2 regions of the Gilliamella sp. B3892 genome follow, and region 1 is predicted to be linked to the other one. Evidence: riboswitches for the same ligand, from Rfam matches in the RefSeq annotation. Region 1 holds a riboswitch; the other holds the start of a gene.
The links. Region 1 has a riboswitch for preQ1 ahead of queD (6-carboxytetrahydropterin synthase QueD). Riboswitches for the same ligand answer to the same signal wherever they lie in the genome.
Positions count from the first base shown of each region.

Region 2: it holds a riboswitch for preQ1, as region 1 does, so the genes downstream of both, queF (preQ(1) synthase) here and queD (6-carboxytetrahydropterin synthase QueD) in region 1, are expected to answer to the same signal.

Region 1 covers NZ_JAFNOK010000008.1:37,518-46,184, forward strand. Annotated here, with positions in the region: gene pgeF (peptidoglycan editing factor PgeF) at 1-716, shown strand, start outside; gene J3U74_RS08860 (7-carboxy-7-deazaguanine synthase QueE) at 1,051-1,665, opposite strand; gene queD (6-carboxytetrahydropterin synthase QueD) at 1,668-2,090, opposite strand; PreQ1 riboswitch class I at 2,094-2,139, opposite strand; gene clpB (ATP-dependent chaperone ClpB) at 2,425-4,995, shown strand; gene J3U74_RS08875 (hypothetical protein) at 5,096-5,689, opposite strand; gene J3U74_RS08880 (Cof-type HAD-IIB family hydrolase) at 6,072-6,890, shown strand; gene J3U74_RS08885 (DeoR/GlpR family DNA-binding transcription regulator) at 6,909-7,670, opposite strand; gene J3U74_RS08890 (hypothetical protein) at 7,987-8,127, opposite strand.
Region 2 covers NZ_JAFNOK010000001.1:578,428-587,094, forward strand. Annotated here, with positions in the region: gene hemN (oxygen-independent coproporphyrinogen III oxidase) at 1-1,295, opposite strand, end outside; gene yihI (Der GTPase-activating protein YihI) at 1,585-2,085, opposite strand; gene coaA (type I pantothenate kinase) at 2,252-3,187, shown strand; gene J3U74_RS02550 (DUF1090 domain-containing protein) at 3,205-3,642, shown strand; PreQ1 riboswitch class I at 3,899-3,943, shown strand; gene queF (preQ(1) synthase) at 3,946-4,419, shown strand; gene queC (7-cyano-7-deazaguanine synthase QueC) at 4,447-5,106, shown strand; gene J3U74_RS02565 (acyltransferase family protein) at 5,128-6,288, shown strand; gene J3U74_RS02570 (7-cyano-7-deazaguanine/7-aminomethyl-7-deazaguanine transporter) at 6,406-7,092, shown strand; gene J3U74_RS02575 (alpha-2-macroglobulin family protein) at 7,372-8,667, shown strand, end outside.

The DNA.
Region 1 (8,667 bases):
TTACTTCAACACGAATCGGAGGCGTCAGTAAGGCGCCTTATGATAGCTTAAATTTAGGTAGTCGAACGGCTGATAATTTAACCGATGTTTGTCAAAATCGTCAGCGTATAATTGAAGCCGAGCATATTCCCAGCGAGCCATATTGGTTAAATCAAACGCATAGTAATAAAGTCCTTGATATCTCATCGATTCCCCTTCAAGCCCCGAGCGGCATTATAAATCAAAACGAAGCTCAAGCAGATGCTTCTTATACCAGTCAAGCTAAACAAGTGAGTGTTGTGTTAACCGCTGACTGTATGCCGGTACTCTTTTGTTCAATCAAAGGCGATGAGGTTGCCGCTGCTCACGCCGGTTGGCGAGGGCTTTGTAATGGTATTTTAGAAGAAACCGTGAAAAAGTTTTCTTGTCCGGTCAATGAAATTTTAGCGTGGCTTGGGCCGGCTATTAGTCAACAAAAGTTTGAAGTCGGGGAAGAAGTCAAGCAAGCCTTTGAACAAGTTGACGCTAAAGCCAGTGCGGCTTTTAAATTAATTAATGCAAATCAGCAAAAATATTTGGCCAACCTTTATTTAATTGCCAAACAACGTTTGCAAGCAATGGGCATTTTAAAAATTTTTGGTGGTGATTATTGTACCTATATCGAGCAAGACAAATTCTTTTCGTATCGTCGTGATCAGACCACCGGCCGAATGGCAACGATGATTTGGTTTGAATAACATTACGATTGGATTCAACTTCATTATTTTTTACATCGAAAGCCTAATTATGCTCTTGCATAGAGTCTTCCTATTATTGCGTTTTTATCGCTGATAAAAGCGGCAGTAGCTCATTTTCCTATCGTTTATACTTCATCTTGATAAACGGTATTTTTTAATTCAATCTATAAGGCTAAAATAACAAATCCAATCCGCCTTATTGTTCCACTTAGGCGCTTGAAAGATTAATTTAAATCCGCTTCAAATAATAAAAACAAGATATGCCTCTTAGCCATTGCCGAACATGTTTTTTAGTTGTCAGGTAAAGCGTGCGACTGAATCGGTTTTAATGCAATTATTCGATGCCAGCAAATTTATGAGTCTGCAAACTTAACAGCCATTTATTGTTTTCGCGACCCTCATTAATTTTGCCTAACAAAGTAATAGTGTCATGCATATTCATCACGCCATTATTTTCACAAGGGGAAAGATAATAGCGTTTTGCATCAATTTGCTTTTCAATATATTGGCAAAATGGTAGAAAATCGGGGTGATTTTCGACAACAATTCGCACTTCGTCGGCGAGCGGTTGGGCGATTTTTTGATAGCGAGATTGATAGCAAAATTTAGGGCTTAGTGCGATATAGTCAATCAACAGATCGACTTTGCCAAGACCATTACTCTCAATGGCAATAAAATAACCGGCTTGTTTGAGTGATAAGAGCAGCTCCGGCAACGCTTTAACCATAGTCGGCTCACCGCCGGTGATAATAATATTTTTGCTTTGATACTGCTTAAGCGTTGCTAATAGTTGCGTTAAGGTAAATCGGCTAAATTGGCGAAAATCGGTATCACACCATGCACAATTCAAATTACAACCGGCAAAGCGAATAAAAATTGCCGGCATACCAGTATTGTAACCTTCGCCCTGTAAAGATTCGAAGATTTCAACAATGCGAAATTCAGTCATTTTTAGCTCCGGCGGTACTCGCAGTAAGATGTCGGGGTTTCCCAAAGTTTGATCATCGAAACGGGTAGATATTGCGCTAAGCAATCGAAGATGTATTGACTCATTCCTTCAGCAGTTGTACGGCATGGAAAGGCAAAAATTTTACGATCCATCTGCTTTAATAAATCGGCAATCCGGCACTCGTTAGCGTTATTTTGGTTGTATAAATAAGCATGATCGAGCGGATCAACAATATGTTGTTTAACAATTGCTTTTAAATCAGCGTAATCCATGACCATATCAGCACTTGAGCCGCTGGTAATAAGTTCACCACTGATCTCCACTAATAAGCGATAGGTATGACCGTGCAGGTTATGACATTTTTTATTATGCCCGTCTAACATATGACAAGCATCAAATTGAAACTCTTTAGCTATTTTGAACATGATATTATCCTAGTTTTTTTACGTGGGATGGGTTACGAACCACGGTTAGATGACCTAACAAAACGAGCGGCTAATATAATCGATAAACATTGATTTGTCATCTTTCAATTGTCATTTAATGATAGTTTAAGTAAACTGATGCGGTGATTTTCATCACGTTTTCTAATACAAGGTTAACTGTGTCTTATTTGCGTTGTTTTGTTGTATAAATTCTGTAAAAAAATATTCTCAATCAGCTCTTGAAATTTCATCTTCCACACTCATTTAGTGATCATGCAAATGGATTGAATGCTTCGCCATTTGATCCAAATCTATTGCACAGGAGATAAATAATATGAGGTTAGACAAACTCACAAATAAATTTCAACAAGCTTTAGCTGATGCGCAGTCTTTAGCATTAGGTAAAGATAATCAATATATCGAGCCTGTTCATGTACTTTCCGCCATGCTCAATCAAGAAGGCAGTAGTGTTAAACCATTATTAGCTTCGGCTGGCGCTAATATCGCTCTATTACAACAAGAATTAATTCAAGCGATTGATCGTTTGCCGCAAGTACAAGGTGCAGGCGGTGATGTGATACCTTCACAAGATTTTATTCGAGTACTAAATCTTTGTGACAAATTATCGCAAAAAAATGGCGATAGTTATATCTCATCTGAACTATTTATATTAGCCGCTTTAGAAGATAAAGGCAGTTTAAGTGACATACTTAAACGTAGTGGCGTGACGAAAGATAAATTTAATCAGGCGGTAAATCAAGTAAGAGGTAATGATAACGTGAACGATCCTAATGCAGAAGATCAACGTGGTGCGTTGAAAAAATACACTATCGATTTAACCGAACGTGCTGAACAAGGCAAACTCGATCCGGTTATTGGTCGTGATGAAGAGATTCGCCGTACTATACAAGTATTGCAACGTCGTACCAAAAATAACCCGGTACTTATTGGTGAGCCGGGGGTCGGTAAAACCGCTATCGTTGAAGGTTTAGCACAGCGTATTGTTAATCGTGAAGTACCGGAAGGGTTACGTAACAAACGTGTTTTATCATTAGATATGGGTGCTTTGATTGCCGGCGCTAAATATCGTGGTGAATTTGAAGAGCGTCTTAAAGCAGTACTTAAAGATATCGCTAAAGAAGAAGGTCGTATCATTCTGTTTATTGATGAGATTCATACCATGGTTGGGGCAGGGAAAAGTGATGGTGCGATGGATGCCGGTAATATGTTAAAACCCGCATTGGCTCGTGGTGAATTGCACTGCGTGGGCGCAACCACTCTTGATGAATATCGTCAATATATTGAGAAAGATCCTGCGTTAGAACGCCGTTTCCAAAAAGTCTATGTGGCAGAACCAAGTGTTGAAGATACGATTGCCATTTTACGTGGTTTGAAAGAGCGTTATGAAATTCACCACCACGTACAAATTACCGATCCGGCTATTGTGGCGGCGGCAACGTTATCGCATCGTTATATTTCAGACCGTATGTTACCGGATAAAGCAATCGATTTAATTGATGAAGCGGCTTCGAGCATTCGTATGCAAATGGATTCTAAACCGGAATCATTAGATCGCCTTGAAAGACGCATTATTCAGCTAAAACTTGAGCAACAAGCACTTAAGAAAGAGTCTGATGATGCAAGTAAAAAACGACTTGAGATGCTAAATGATGAACTCGCTGAGAAAGAAAAACAATATGCGTCACTTGAAGAAGAATGGAAGTCAGAGAAGGCAGCAGTTTCGGGCACTCAAACTATCAAAACAGAGTTGGAGAAAGCTCGCACTGAAATAGAGCAAGCACGCCGTGCCGGTGATTTAAACAAAATGTCAGAATTACAATATGGCAAAATCCCGGAATTGGAAAAGAAACTTGCCTCAGCGACACAGTTAGAAGGCAAAACCATGAAGTTATTGCGTAACAAAGTCACCGATAACGAAATTGCCGAAGTATTATCGAAAGCAACCGGTATTCCTGTTTCCAGAATGCTCGAAAGCGAAAAAGATAAATTACTACACATGGAAGATGCGTTACATAAACGTGTTATTGGTCAAGATGAAGCGGTGGTTGCGGTGGCTAATGCGATTCGTCGTAGTCGTGCCGGGCTTTCTGATCCAAATAAACCGATCGGATCGTTCTTATTCTTAGGTCCAACTGGTGTAGGTAAAACTGAGCTTTGTAAAGCACTGGCAAACTTTATGTTTGATAGTGAAGATGCCATGGTGCGGATTGATATGTCAGAATTTATGGAAAAACACTCAGTTGCTCGATTAATTGGTGCGCCTCCGGGATACGTTGGTTACGAAGAAGGTGGCTATTTAACCGAAGCGGTAAGACGTCGACCATATTCAGTCATTTTACTTGATGAGGTTGAAAAAGCGCATCCGGATGTCTTTAATATTTTATTACAAGTATTAGATGACGGTCGCTTAACCGACGGGCAAGGTCGTACGGTTGATTTCCGCAATACGGTAATTATTATGACCTCTAATTTAGGCTCAGATCTTATTCAAGGTCAAGTCGAGTTAAGTTACGACGAAATGAAAGCGTTAGTGATGACTGTTGTCACTAAACACTTTAGACCGGAATTTATCAATCGTATTGACGAAACAGTGGTCTTCCACCCACTAGGTCAAGAAAACATTAAAGCGATTGCTAAAATTCAATTGGCACATGTTGAAAAACGCTTAGAAGAACGAGGCTATGAATTAGAAATCTCTGATGCCGCATTAGAACAGCTTGCGAAAGTTGGCTTCGATCCAATTTATGGTGCAAGACCGTTAAAACGTGCAATTCAACAAGAGATTGAAAATCCGTTAGCTCAACAAATTTTAGCAGGGAAATTAGTGCCGGGTAAAACCATTCATTTGGACTTAGTCGGTGATAATATTGAAGCTAAACAGTAATTTGTGTGATTGAATAATGAAAATAAAAACCGGAAAACATGATGTTTTCCGGTTTTTTTATTGGTAATGATTACTGAACAAATAATCTTAAGTAGCCTAATTATAAAGGACTGACTTTAGAGAATTTAAAGATAAATTCAGGCTCTTTGACTTTACCGTCTAAAGTCAAACTTGATTCATAAATACAAGTATCGCTATCATCAAAGAATTGACCGGAAAATTTCACTTTTTGACCTTTCTTTAGGTTAGCAACAGCATCAAACAGTGGTGTAGAAGGTTGAATTAATGTGTTATGGAAACTATCCGAAATTGCGTTATTCCAAGTTTCGACATAAACATTTTTAGCTATTTCAATCTTTAAAATGCCCAGACCGTCTGAATTGGAATCAATTTTGCTTACTGTTCCAATCCAATCTTCGACCGTTAATGGTCCCATATTGGCACAAATCGTTTTGTTTCTTTCTCTTAGCGCATTACCTTTTTGCATATCATTATCAGCTTTTTTGGCTTTATCAATAGCGAGTAATGATGCATCGATTAAAACAGTTTGATTAGCGGGATACTGAATTTCCGGCTCAGACTCCTTTTTGCTCTCACTGCTATTACCGGCAAAAATGGCTAAGACTAAGAAGCCTACGCCGGCAATAATAATTTTTTTGCTTAAAGACATCTTCTTTTTGGTTGCGTCAGTCATAAAACATTCCTTTTTATTTCCATTGACTATAAAAAAAGCGATCACAGTTTAGATGAATCTCATTTTTTCTACAACACTGTTTTATTAATCATGGCTAAGCATTTTGTTCGTTTTACCATGCTCGATGTTGATGCATTGTTGATATTAGCAGTTAAACTTAGCTGTTTTATTGACTTGTCATCTGACCGAAATGTGATATTAATGCTTAAGATATCATCAGTATCAACACCATTAAAAAATAGCGTTGAGATTGCTCTATTAATAAGGATTACAATAATTCATCAAAAATAGAACAAGCATTAATCTTGCTAAATATTGCATAAAGTTGCATAATCAATCACGGTAATGATCTATCTCGTAAAATAAGTGAAAGGAAAAATGTATGATTAAGTTAATTATCAGTGATTTAGATGGTACTTTTTTAAACGACAGGGGCGATTATGATCGCCAGTTATTTGCTAAAGTGTATGAGCAAATGGCAAAACAGGGTGTCCATTTTGTCGCTTGTACCGGTAAGCAGTGTGAACGGGTAGAAGAGCTGTTTGGTGATTATCGTGATAAAATTTGGATTGTTGGTGATAGTGCGACGGCAATTAAATTGAATGGTGAGTTTATCTACCGCTCATTTTTAGCCAATCAATTGGGCCAACAAATTATTGCCACTCTCGAACAAGTTAATAAAAATCATGTTATTATTGCCTGTACTGCAAATGGTGCGGCCATTAAAGCCAATTTGCCGGATCGGTTAAAACAAAAAGTACGACAATCTTATGCGGCAATGATTGAAGTTGATGATTTTAAAACTATTACTGATGATTTTATTAAAATTACCGTTTACGATGAAAACCAACAATGCCCGCAAACTCGCACCCATTTAACCCCTTATGAAAACCAAGCCTATATTGTGGTATCTGAAGCCGCATGGATAGATATTACAGAACATAACGTGCATAAAGGTAATACTATTAAAAAATTACAACAACTATTAAATGTTGATTATGGACAAACCATGGCATTTGGTGACGGTTATAACGACATTGAATTGCTCCAGCAGGCTCAATATAGTTTTGCTATGCGTAATGCTTTTGATGAAACCAAAGCGGTTGCTAGATTTATTACCGGTTATAATGATGAAAGTGCAGTATTAAAAACCATTCAACTTATGTTGGATTTGCAGGCTCAGCCAAAAGCCGAATCTTAGGATAAAAAGCGCATGAACTTAAACCAGCTCAATTTGTAAATTGACTTGTTCAAAGCCTTCAATTTTTGATTCACGGCTGGCAATAACAATATCAATATCTTCACAAGTTGCCACTTTATAGCGTGCAACTTGCAACATTTTATCGGCAATTACCGCAGCGATTACCTCGTTACTTTGCGCAATCAGCTCTTTTTTAAAGCAAGCATCTTCATAATAAACCGCACTTAACCCGGCTTGCGGATCGAGTCCACAAACGCCAATAAAAGTTTGATCAAAAATCATATTACGAATTTGATTGACGGTATCGGCGCCCATGGTGCTGCCGGTTTGTGGATTGACTTTGCCACCAACTAAAATCAGTTCACCTTTGTTACGGCTACTTAAGACGGTGGCGATTTGCGGGGAATTGGTGATAATGGTTAAATCCATATCTTGAGGGATGTAACTTGCCATAGCAAGATAAGTCGAGCCGGCATCGATAAAAATACAGGAATGATTTTTAATCAACATAGCGCATCGCTTAGCGACTTTGGATTTTTCATCGACACTTTGCGTCATTCTAGTTTCGAAGCTTGCTGACTGTTTTAACTGACTGACCGCACCACCATACACACGCTTACAGATTCCGTTGCGAGCAAGTTTTTGCAAATCTCGACGGATAGTGTGCTCTGACACGCCTAGTTGCGAGATTAAATCAGCACTCACCACCCGGCCTTTTTCAGCTAAGAGCTGCTGAATGTAAGCTTGTCGTTGTTCCGGAAAGGCATTAAAGTCAATCATTTAAAGTCCTTTTGTGAATATTTGTATCGGTGAAAGATTATGATTGATAATCATACCGATATCGTAGGGAAATATCAAAGGTGATTAAGGGAAGGGGAGAGGTGTTTTTTTAATAGCTTAAAAGTGTGTTTTTATACTGAAACGTGGATGTTTTCTGAAACTTTTTGACAATGGTTTGTGTTTTTACTTAAACACCTATATTTTCTGAAAGTTTTTGACAAGGTTTATATTTTAATTGAAAGTTGCGGGTTTTTGGTTTGCAGGTTTCGGACGCTGTTAATTGGTTGATATTTTCATTAAGATGTTTGCGTCCGAATTAGGGGGATTTTATGCGAAATCCCCCTAATAACCCCCTCGCAGCACCACCCAAAGCGGTCTTCGACTGCCCTCCGCCTTCGTTCGGTCTTAACGCACCGGCGCTGATTTGTTCCGGACAAAGCAGCGCCTCGCCAAACATCCTTGTTTGGCGTGCTAACCTCTCTCAGTTGTCGGCGCTTTGTGAAGGTGCGGGTTGGTGCATTTGTTTGCTTTTGGGAAAGGTAATGGTAAGTCGTTTAGAAAAAGTAGTGGAGCTTAAAATACAAACTTTATGACCCCTTTTTTTTAGCTAAAAATAAAAACATTAAAAATCAATATATTGCAAAAGCGTTAAAAAAAAGGGTTTTTAAACCTAAAATTGCCCTTTGTGTTTTTATAAACGATGTTTATAGTATGTGAGATTCTAGTTTAAAGCTGGATAAGCTGTTTAGAAACTCCTCATATAAAAGTCTTGATACATATCGTTGTTTATAGCTGCATAAGCCGTTTAGAAACAACAATTTCCTGTTTTTTTACCAGACAAAAACTTTACAACTGCATAAGGATTATGGATATTTTTGTAATATCTAAAACTTTTGTTTTTATACTAAAACTTAGGTATTTTCTGAAACTTCTTGTCAATGTTTTTTAGGCTTTGCTTTTATATCACATTGCTTTGTATTAGTAATTTTCGTTGCTG
Region 2 (8,667 bases), on a different contig from region 1:
ATAACATGTTGACTAATGGTGACTAAGCCGTCGCTTTCAAGCGGTTTTAACAAAGCGAGATCTTGAGCAAAATAGTCATCAAATACAATCTGATATTGTTGCTCAATAGTGGTTTTATCTAAGTAAAAATGGCAAATGAGTTGCTTAATAACATCACGGCGGATCTTATCATCGAGGCTTAAATTAAACCCTTTCCATAAACCATTACCTTTTGTAGCAATCTGATTTTGATAAATCTTGAGATCTTTTTGATTTTGCGCATAACTATCGCCAAGCATACTAATCGCCGATACCCCAAGTCCTAATAAGTCAGCTTCTCCTTGTGTGGTATAGCCTTGAAAATTACGGTGGAGTTTATTTTGTTGTTGGGCAATGGCGAGTTCGTCGCTCGGTTTAGCAAAGTGATCCATACCAATAAATTGGTAGCCTGATTGCGTTAATTTTTCAATACTGGTTTGTAAGATTTGCAGTTTTTCGCTTGCATTCGGCAGATCATGGTCTTTAATTTTACGTTGAGCAGCAAAGCGTGAAGGTAAATGAGCATAGTTAAATACGCTTAGTCTGTCCGGTGAGATATCAATCACTTTATTTAACGTTTCGGTAAAACTTGCAACCGTCTGTTTGGGTAAACCATAAATCAAATCTAAACTGATTGAAGCAAAATGGTTTTTACGTGCTTGTTTTATCAATTGACGAATTAAGTTTTCGTCCTGTTCACGATTGATTAAATTTTGGATTTCATGATTAAAATCTTGAATTCCCATACTTAATCGGTTGAAGCCTAAATTAGCTAAATGGTCGATTGTATCGGGCGTTATTTCACGTGGATCGATTTCAATCGATAGCTCGGCATCATCAGCAAAATGAAAATGCTGCTTAAGCGATGCCATAAGTCGTGCAATTTCCTCATTGGTTAAAAAGGTAGGGGTGCCGCCTCCCCAGTGCATTTGTGATACGGTGCGGTTTTTAAATAGCGGGGCACGACTTTCGATCTCTACATCAAGCGCATCTAAATATTGGGTAACTTTGTGTGTTTGCCGGGTGATGAGCTTGTTGCATCCGCAAAAATAACAAAGTTTATGGCAAAACGGAATATGGATATAGAGCGATAATGGGCGATCATGATAGCGTGTCGCTGCGGTGATAAAATCTTGCTCATTGAAACTCTCATTAAACTCGAGCGCCGTTGGATAAGAGGTATAACGTGGGCCGGAATAATTGTATTTTTCAATTAATGCTTGATCCCATAACTGAGTTTGCGTGGGATTATTTTGATTTAAACCTGAATTTGACATTGCTTTTTTTATAACCTTTTTCAGTGGCTTTATATTTTGTCTTCGATCTGGTTTTCATTTTGATTCGATTGGTCTTATGTAAAAATAATAACACGCAAATAAGTAACCCAAAATATAAACTTAACATAATTAACATTGGCATTATGATTGGCTCACCGGAATAAATTTATTCATAATCAAAATACCTATTTAAGGTGTAATTAACAGGTAGAATATAATTAACCGTCATTATATTCTACCCAATAATATTGATTATATTACAACTTAATTGAAAAATGGTTAAGATGAATTAATTGCGCTTTAACAAACTGACTATATCTTCTTTCTTGTCTAGCTCGTCTTCAAATTCGTCAAAATCTTCGTCGGTATAACCAAGCTCTTGCATCAATTGATCGATACGATTTAACTGCTTATCCAGATAATTTTGCTGTTCGGCAGTTAGCTTATGATCTTGTTCAACCAGATCGAGTAGCTGATCAAGTTTTGGATCATTTTCCAACTGTTCTAGCTCTTGCTGTGGTGTTAAGGTTTGCTTAACAGGCTTAGATTGTTTAACAGCCGGAGTGTGGGTTGCTTGTGGTTCAACCACTAATGATATCGGTTTTTTACTGCCTATTCGAGGGTCTTGACTAACTGAGTTTGCCTTTTTTGGGCGATTGTCACTATCGCCATTAAAGCGCGAACCGCTTGGTAACCCTTTGTGTTTGCGTTTACGCTTCAATTCACGAGATGCTTCATTAATCTCTTGACGCGTTTTTTTGGGTTTTTGTTTCGATTTATTTTTTAACATACAATCTCTGTCTAATTTTGACTAAATATTTACCTGCTATATTTTAACAGTAACTGATAAATATAGCTATGATGAACACGCTGAGTGAAATTCTGATTGTAAAAAATGGTAATTGTGTATAATCTGAGCCCAATAATTTGTTAGTGTGAAGCAGTGAGAATATAACATGAACAATCATTTGAGCCCTTATATGCAATTTAGCCGTCAAGAGTGGGCAAGCTTGCGTAATGCGGTACCAATGACTTTAAGCTCAACCGAGCTAAGCTCCTTACAAGGGATTAATGAAGATCTATCTATGGATGAAGTAAGTGAAATCTATTTACCTTTATCCAGATTGCTCAATTATTATATTAACAACTGTTTTAGTCGACAGGCAGTATTGGCCAAATTTTTAGGTAAAAGCCAAAAAATACCTTATGTCATTAGCATTGCCGGTAGTGTAGCTGTAGGGAAAAGTACGACAGCGCGCGTATTACAAGCGCTGTTAACACGTTGGCCTGAACATCGAAAAGTGGCATTAGTGACTACTGATGGATTTTTATATCCCAATAAATATCTCGAAGAACGAGGTATTATGAATAAAAAAGGCTTTCCGCAATCGTATGATATTAAAAAGCTGATCAACTTTGTGGCCGATGTAAAATCCGGTCAAGCGAAAGTTAAAGCGCCGGTTTATTCACATTTAGTTTACGATATTGTTGAAAACGAAGAGATTATTGTTGATAGCCCAGATATTCTCATTTTAGAAGGTTTAAACGTGTTACAAGGCACCATTAACTATCCGCAAGCGAATAATCGAGTATTTGTTTCTGATTATGTGGATTTTTCGATCTATGTCGATGCGGAGTTGTCGCTTTTACATGATTGGTATGTCAATCGATTTTTAAAATTCAGAGCAGGGGCATTTAGTGATCCTAACTCTTATTTTAATCACTATTCTCAGCTCCCGGAACAAGAAGCGATTAATATTGCCAACCGGCTTTGGCACGAGATTAATGAATTAAATTTAATTGAAAATATTTTACCGACTCGTGAAAGAGCCAGTTTAATTTTAACAAAAGGTAAGAATCACCAAGTGGATTGTGTGCAGTTAAGAAAATAAACTTAAGAGGAAACATTATGAAATCAATAATTAAGTCGTCTGTAAGTAAGTTTACACTGCTTTCATTTTTAACAACACTTACCCTAGGTGTTTGTGCAGCAAACGTTGATGATCATCAAGGGCAGACTTGTGCCGGCAAAAAAGAGGCGATTGAAGCGCAAATTGCTGAGGCACAAAAAACCGCTAATCTTGAGCGTGTTCAAGGATTAGAAAAAGCATTATTAAATGTCAAAATGCATTGTAATGATGATAGTTTAGAGGCCGAATATAAAAAAGATATTAATGAAAAAACTGAAAAAGTTGCCGAACGACAAAAAGATTTAGCTGAAGCAAAACTCAAAGGCGATGAGCAAAAAATTGCCCAAAAAACCTCGAAATTAAATGATGCTGAAAAAGAGTTAGCGCAAGCTAAAGACAAATTAGACAATTTTTACAAAGAACTGAAATCGAAATAAACGCTATTTTTGCAAGCTTTAATCTCTATTATCCTACAAATTAGTCATCCTAAGCAGAATAACGGTGTGAGTTATTTTGCTTAAGATGACAACTCATTAACTTAATACGCATTGATATTGAATAAGCAAAATGACGGCGTTTTCTATGTAAATCCAGTTTAATTTAAATCCAATGTAATTTGCCTTCACACCGTTATGGTTAGTTATTCACAAGCAGGCTGGACTTTTAGAACAAAAAAAGGTAAGGTGTGCGCCTTATCACGTGGTTCGTAAACCTCCCACGCAAAAAAACTAAGGAAAATTATGAGTAACGTTACACTACTAGGCGATCAGTCTGTTCGCTATCCAACTACCTATTGTCCGGAAATTCTCGAAACGTTTGACAATAAACATCCCGGTAATGACTATTTTGTTAAATTTAATTGCCCGGAATTTACCAGCCTTTGTCCTATCACAGGTCAACCTGATTTTGCGACGATTTATATTTCGTATGTGCCGAATATTAAAATGGTCGAAAGTAAATCACTTAAGCTCTATTTATTCAGCTTCCGTAATCATGGTGATTATCATGAAGATTGTATTAATATCATCATGAAAGATTTGATTAAATTAATGGATCCAAAATACATTGAAGTCTGGGGTAAATTTACACCTCGTGGCGGTATTTCTATCGATCCATATGCAAATTACGGTAAACTCGGCACTAACTGGGAACAAATTGCGCTTAATCGTTTAGCTAATCACGATCTTTATCCTGAAAAAGTCGATAATCGTTAATCTCATCATCCTAACAGGAAATTTTTAATGCAACATCGTAAAGCACTTGTGATATTTTCTGGTGGGCAAGATTCGACCACTTGCCTACTGCAAGCAATTGCTGATTATGGGCGTGAAAACGTTGAAACAATCAGCTTTCAATATGGTCAACGACATGCCATTGAGCTTGAAAAAGCCAAATGGATTGCTGACGATCTTGGTGTAAAGCAAACCGTCATTGACACTTCAGTGATTAAACAAACGACCAATAATGCCTTGATTGATGACTCGCAAGAGATTAAATCAGCTCAAGAAGGGAATTATCCTAATACCTTTGTTGACGGGCGTAATATGCTATTTTTATTGTTAGCCGGGTGTTATGCCAAACAGCAAGGTATTAAAGATATCATTATTGGCGTATGTGAAACCGATTTCAGTGGTTATCCGGATTGTCGAGATATCTTTATTAAATCCATGAATGTTTCGATGAATTTAGCCTTGGATTACACGTTTAACATCATCACCCCATTAATGTATCTGACTAAAGCGCAAACATGGGAAATGGCTGATAAACTCGGTTATCTTGATTATATCCGGCAACACACTCACACTTGTTATTATGGGGTTGACGGCGGATGTGGTCAGTGTCCTAGTTGCGAGTTACGTGAAAAAGGGTTAAATGAGTATCTAACCCATAGCACTAGATAGCATTATTTAAAGGGGAAATGCATGTCTGACAATCATCAACGATTAGTCTCATTGGATGTATTGCGAGGAATGACCATTGCAGGAATGATTTTAGTGAATAATCCCGGGTCGCCAAATGCTATTTATCCTTTACTTAGGCATGCTAAATGGAACGGGCTGACTTTTGCCGATCTCATCTTTCCATTATTTATGTTTATTATGGGAGTGTCGACTTATATTTCCTTAAATAAATTAGAATTTAAGCTTAATAAGATTCTGCTAATTAAAATTTTGAAAAGAACGCTGATCATTTTTGCTATTGGATTATTCATTGCTTGGTTTTCGGGTTTTCTTGCTTTGTATAAGCATTTTAATTGGCTGCCGTTTCATGAGCGGATGGTTGAATCTTTGTCTTGCATAGATCAAATCCGAATTATGGGCATTTTACAACGTTTAGCGATCTGTTATTTGTTTTCTTCTCTTATTATTTTATGTTTTGATAGAAAATATTTGCCTGTTCTGATCGTTCAAATATTATTCTTTTATTTTTTCATCTTATATTTGGGCGACGGGTTTGAGCAAAAAAATAACAACATTATTGCTAAAGTCGATAGAATGATTTTGGGTCAAGAGCGTATGTATCTGGATAATGGTATGTATTTTGAACCGGAAGGGGTATTAAGTACTTTTCCGGCCATTGCTCAAGTCCTTATCGGCTTTTGTATAGCCAAACAAATATTTGCGACTAATGTCAATGTCGACAAAATAAAAATCTTGATTAAATACGGAATAATTTTTTCAATAATAGGGTTTATTTTGAGTTTTATTTGCCCAATTAATAAAAAAATCTGGTCACCGTCATTTGTATTGGTGACTTGTGCTATAGGTTGTGTCTTATTTGCCTTATTAATTTGGTTGATTGATATCAAAAAATACAAAAACGCCGTTCATTGTTTTATCCCCTTTGGCATGAATTCGTTATTCATTTTTGTTATCGCCGGTATTATTTCGATTATAACGCGTAGAATGACGCTGGTTTTTCATTCTGATTCACTCAGTTTGCGACAATTTCTGTATTCAAAAGTTTTAGCGCAATATTTTGGAAACTATCCCAGTTCTTTTATCTATGCCTTATTCATTGTCGTGATTTGTTGGTTGATTGCTTTTATTTTATATAAAAAGCATTTTTTTATAACAATTTAAAAATATTAGATATCGATGTAATTAAATTCGGCTTATCCGACATTTTTAACCTTAATTACATCATTTTTACGTTAAAGATTATGGGTTCTCTCACCCCATTTAAAAAAGGAAACGAATATGTATTTGAATATTCACTCTGAAACACTTCAGAACAAATTTAATTCAGCTCAGCAGCGCAAGGCGCTTTGCTGGCTCTCTTTTTTTCATATTTTAGTTATTGCATCAAGCAATTATCTGGTACAAATCCCATTTGATATCTTCGGTTTTCATACCACTTGGGGAGCATTTACCTTTCCATTTATCTTTTTAACCACCGATTTAACCATTCGGGTATTTGGTGCTAGTCTTGCCAGAAAAATTATCTTTGTTGTTATGATACCGGCATTACTGTTCTCTTATTCCATTTCGGTTGTGTTTTTTGAAGGGCATTGGATGGGATTTTCAGCTTTATCTGATTTTAATACTTTTGTTTTTCGAATAGCATTAGCCAGTTTTGCCGCTTATTTGGTTGGGCAGCTTATGGACATTACTGTGTTTAATTATTTACGTAAAAATAAAGCATGGTGGGTTGCGCCTTCGGCATCAGCGGTGTTAGGTAATGGTATAGATACTATCGTCTTTTTTGCCATTGCCTTTTATCAAAGTAGCGACGAATTTATGGCCAATCATTGGATCGAGATTGCTGCAATTGACTATAGTTTTAAAATTTTGATTTGTGGATTATTCTTCTTGCCGCTTTATGGTGTAATTTTAAATTTGATCTTAAAAAGATTAATTTCGAAGCCTAAAGTGAGTCAATTTTAATTCTTTGCTTTAATTAAGTTAACTTACTTGAATTTAAACCGCAAAAATCATTAAAAAATCCTAAAAAACTCATCTTATGTTTTGCCCATTTAGATGAGTTTTCTCTCAAAGATTCGAATTCTAATTAATCTTTATCTCAAAAGGGTTATTCATTAATTCTCTTTTTTTCAAAATTTTTTAGAAAGCGCTTTGTCTATTGGTCAGTACAGTGCATAATATATACAAAAAGTAGTATATATAATTCAAAGAAAATTAAAATAATTAAGGAACGGTGAAATAATGAAATTTATCAAGAAGTTAGCTGTTTTTAGTGTATTTCTGGCTCTTTCCGGTTGCGATGATAGCAATCAGAATCAAAATGTTGGAAGTGAGCCAATCGATAACAATTCCCAAATGCAGTCGGCTAGTAGTTCTATTGCACCCACTGAACAACAATCCACCAACAAACCGAATTTTTCGCCTACATCTGAATTAATTCAAAAGTATAACGGCAAACAATTGAAAGTTATTGATGCTTCTGAAGCAATTATTGATGGTTCAAGCACATTGGTCGTTACTTTCTCTGTTCCTATTAATCCACAACTCAATTTTTCTAATTTACTAAGACTAGTGGATACTGAAAAAGGGACTGTTGATGGTGCATGGGAACTATCAAACGATGGATTGCAATTAAGACTTCGATATTTAGAACCAAATCGTAGATTACTATTAACAATTGATAAATTGCTATCAGGCATCAATGACAGTCATTTACAAAGTGTTTATCAAACTTATTTGACGACAAGTTCTCGCGAGCCTATCATCAAATTTACTAGTTCAGGTATTTTACTACCAAGTAAATCAATGAGTGGAATCCCTGTAACAACGTTGAATGTCAATAAAGTTGATATTAATTTTTTTAAAGTGAAGCCAGAAAAATTCGTCTCTTTTTTATCGAACATGCGTGGTCTATCAACTTCTGTTGATGCTTATGATTTTAAGCATATGAAACAATATTTCGATTTAGTTTATTCCTCTCGCTTTGAGCTAAATCCTAAACCAAATGTTCAGGAAAATATGTTAATTAATATTTCTAATATACCTGAGCTTAAAGAAGAAGGTGTCTATTTAGCGATAATGACTAAGACTGGCGATCTCGTCAGAGCCGCTCCATCCTCTGTTTTTTCAATTAGTAATATTGGTATTTCAGTTCATAAGTATTCAAATAAAAATCTACTGGTAATGACCCATGCACTAGATGATGGAGCACCATTAGGCAATGTTAAAATAACATTACATAGCATTGATGATAGTAACGGCCCTATCACTGTAAGAACTGATGCAGAAGGTTATGCAGAAATTTCAATGCCAGATAGCAGTTATTATTATTTGACGGCAAGCGATGATCAGCAAATTTCATTTGTTGACGTCAGATTTAATGGTTTAAATCTGACGGATTTTAATCTTTCCGGTGATCGATATAGGGATAAACAACTTTTTGTTTTTGGTCCTCGTGATTTATATCGTCCTGGTGAAACAATCTTTTACAATGCGCTATTGCGTAATGCCGACGGTCAGATATTACCTGATCAACCA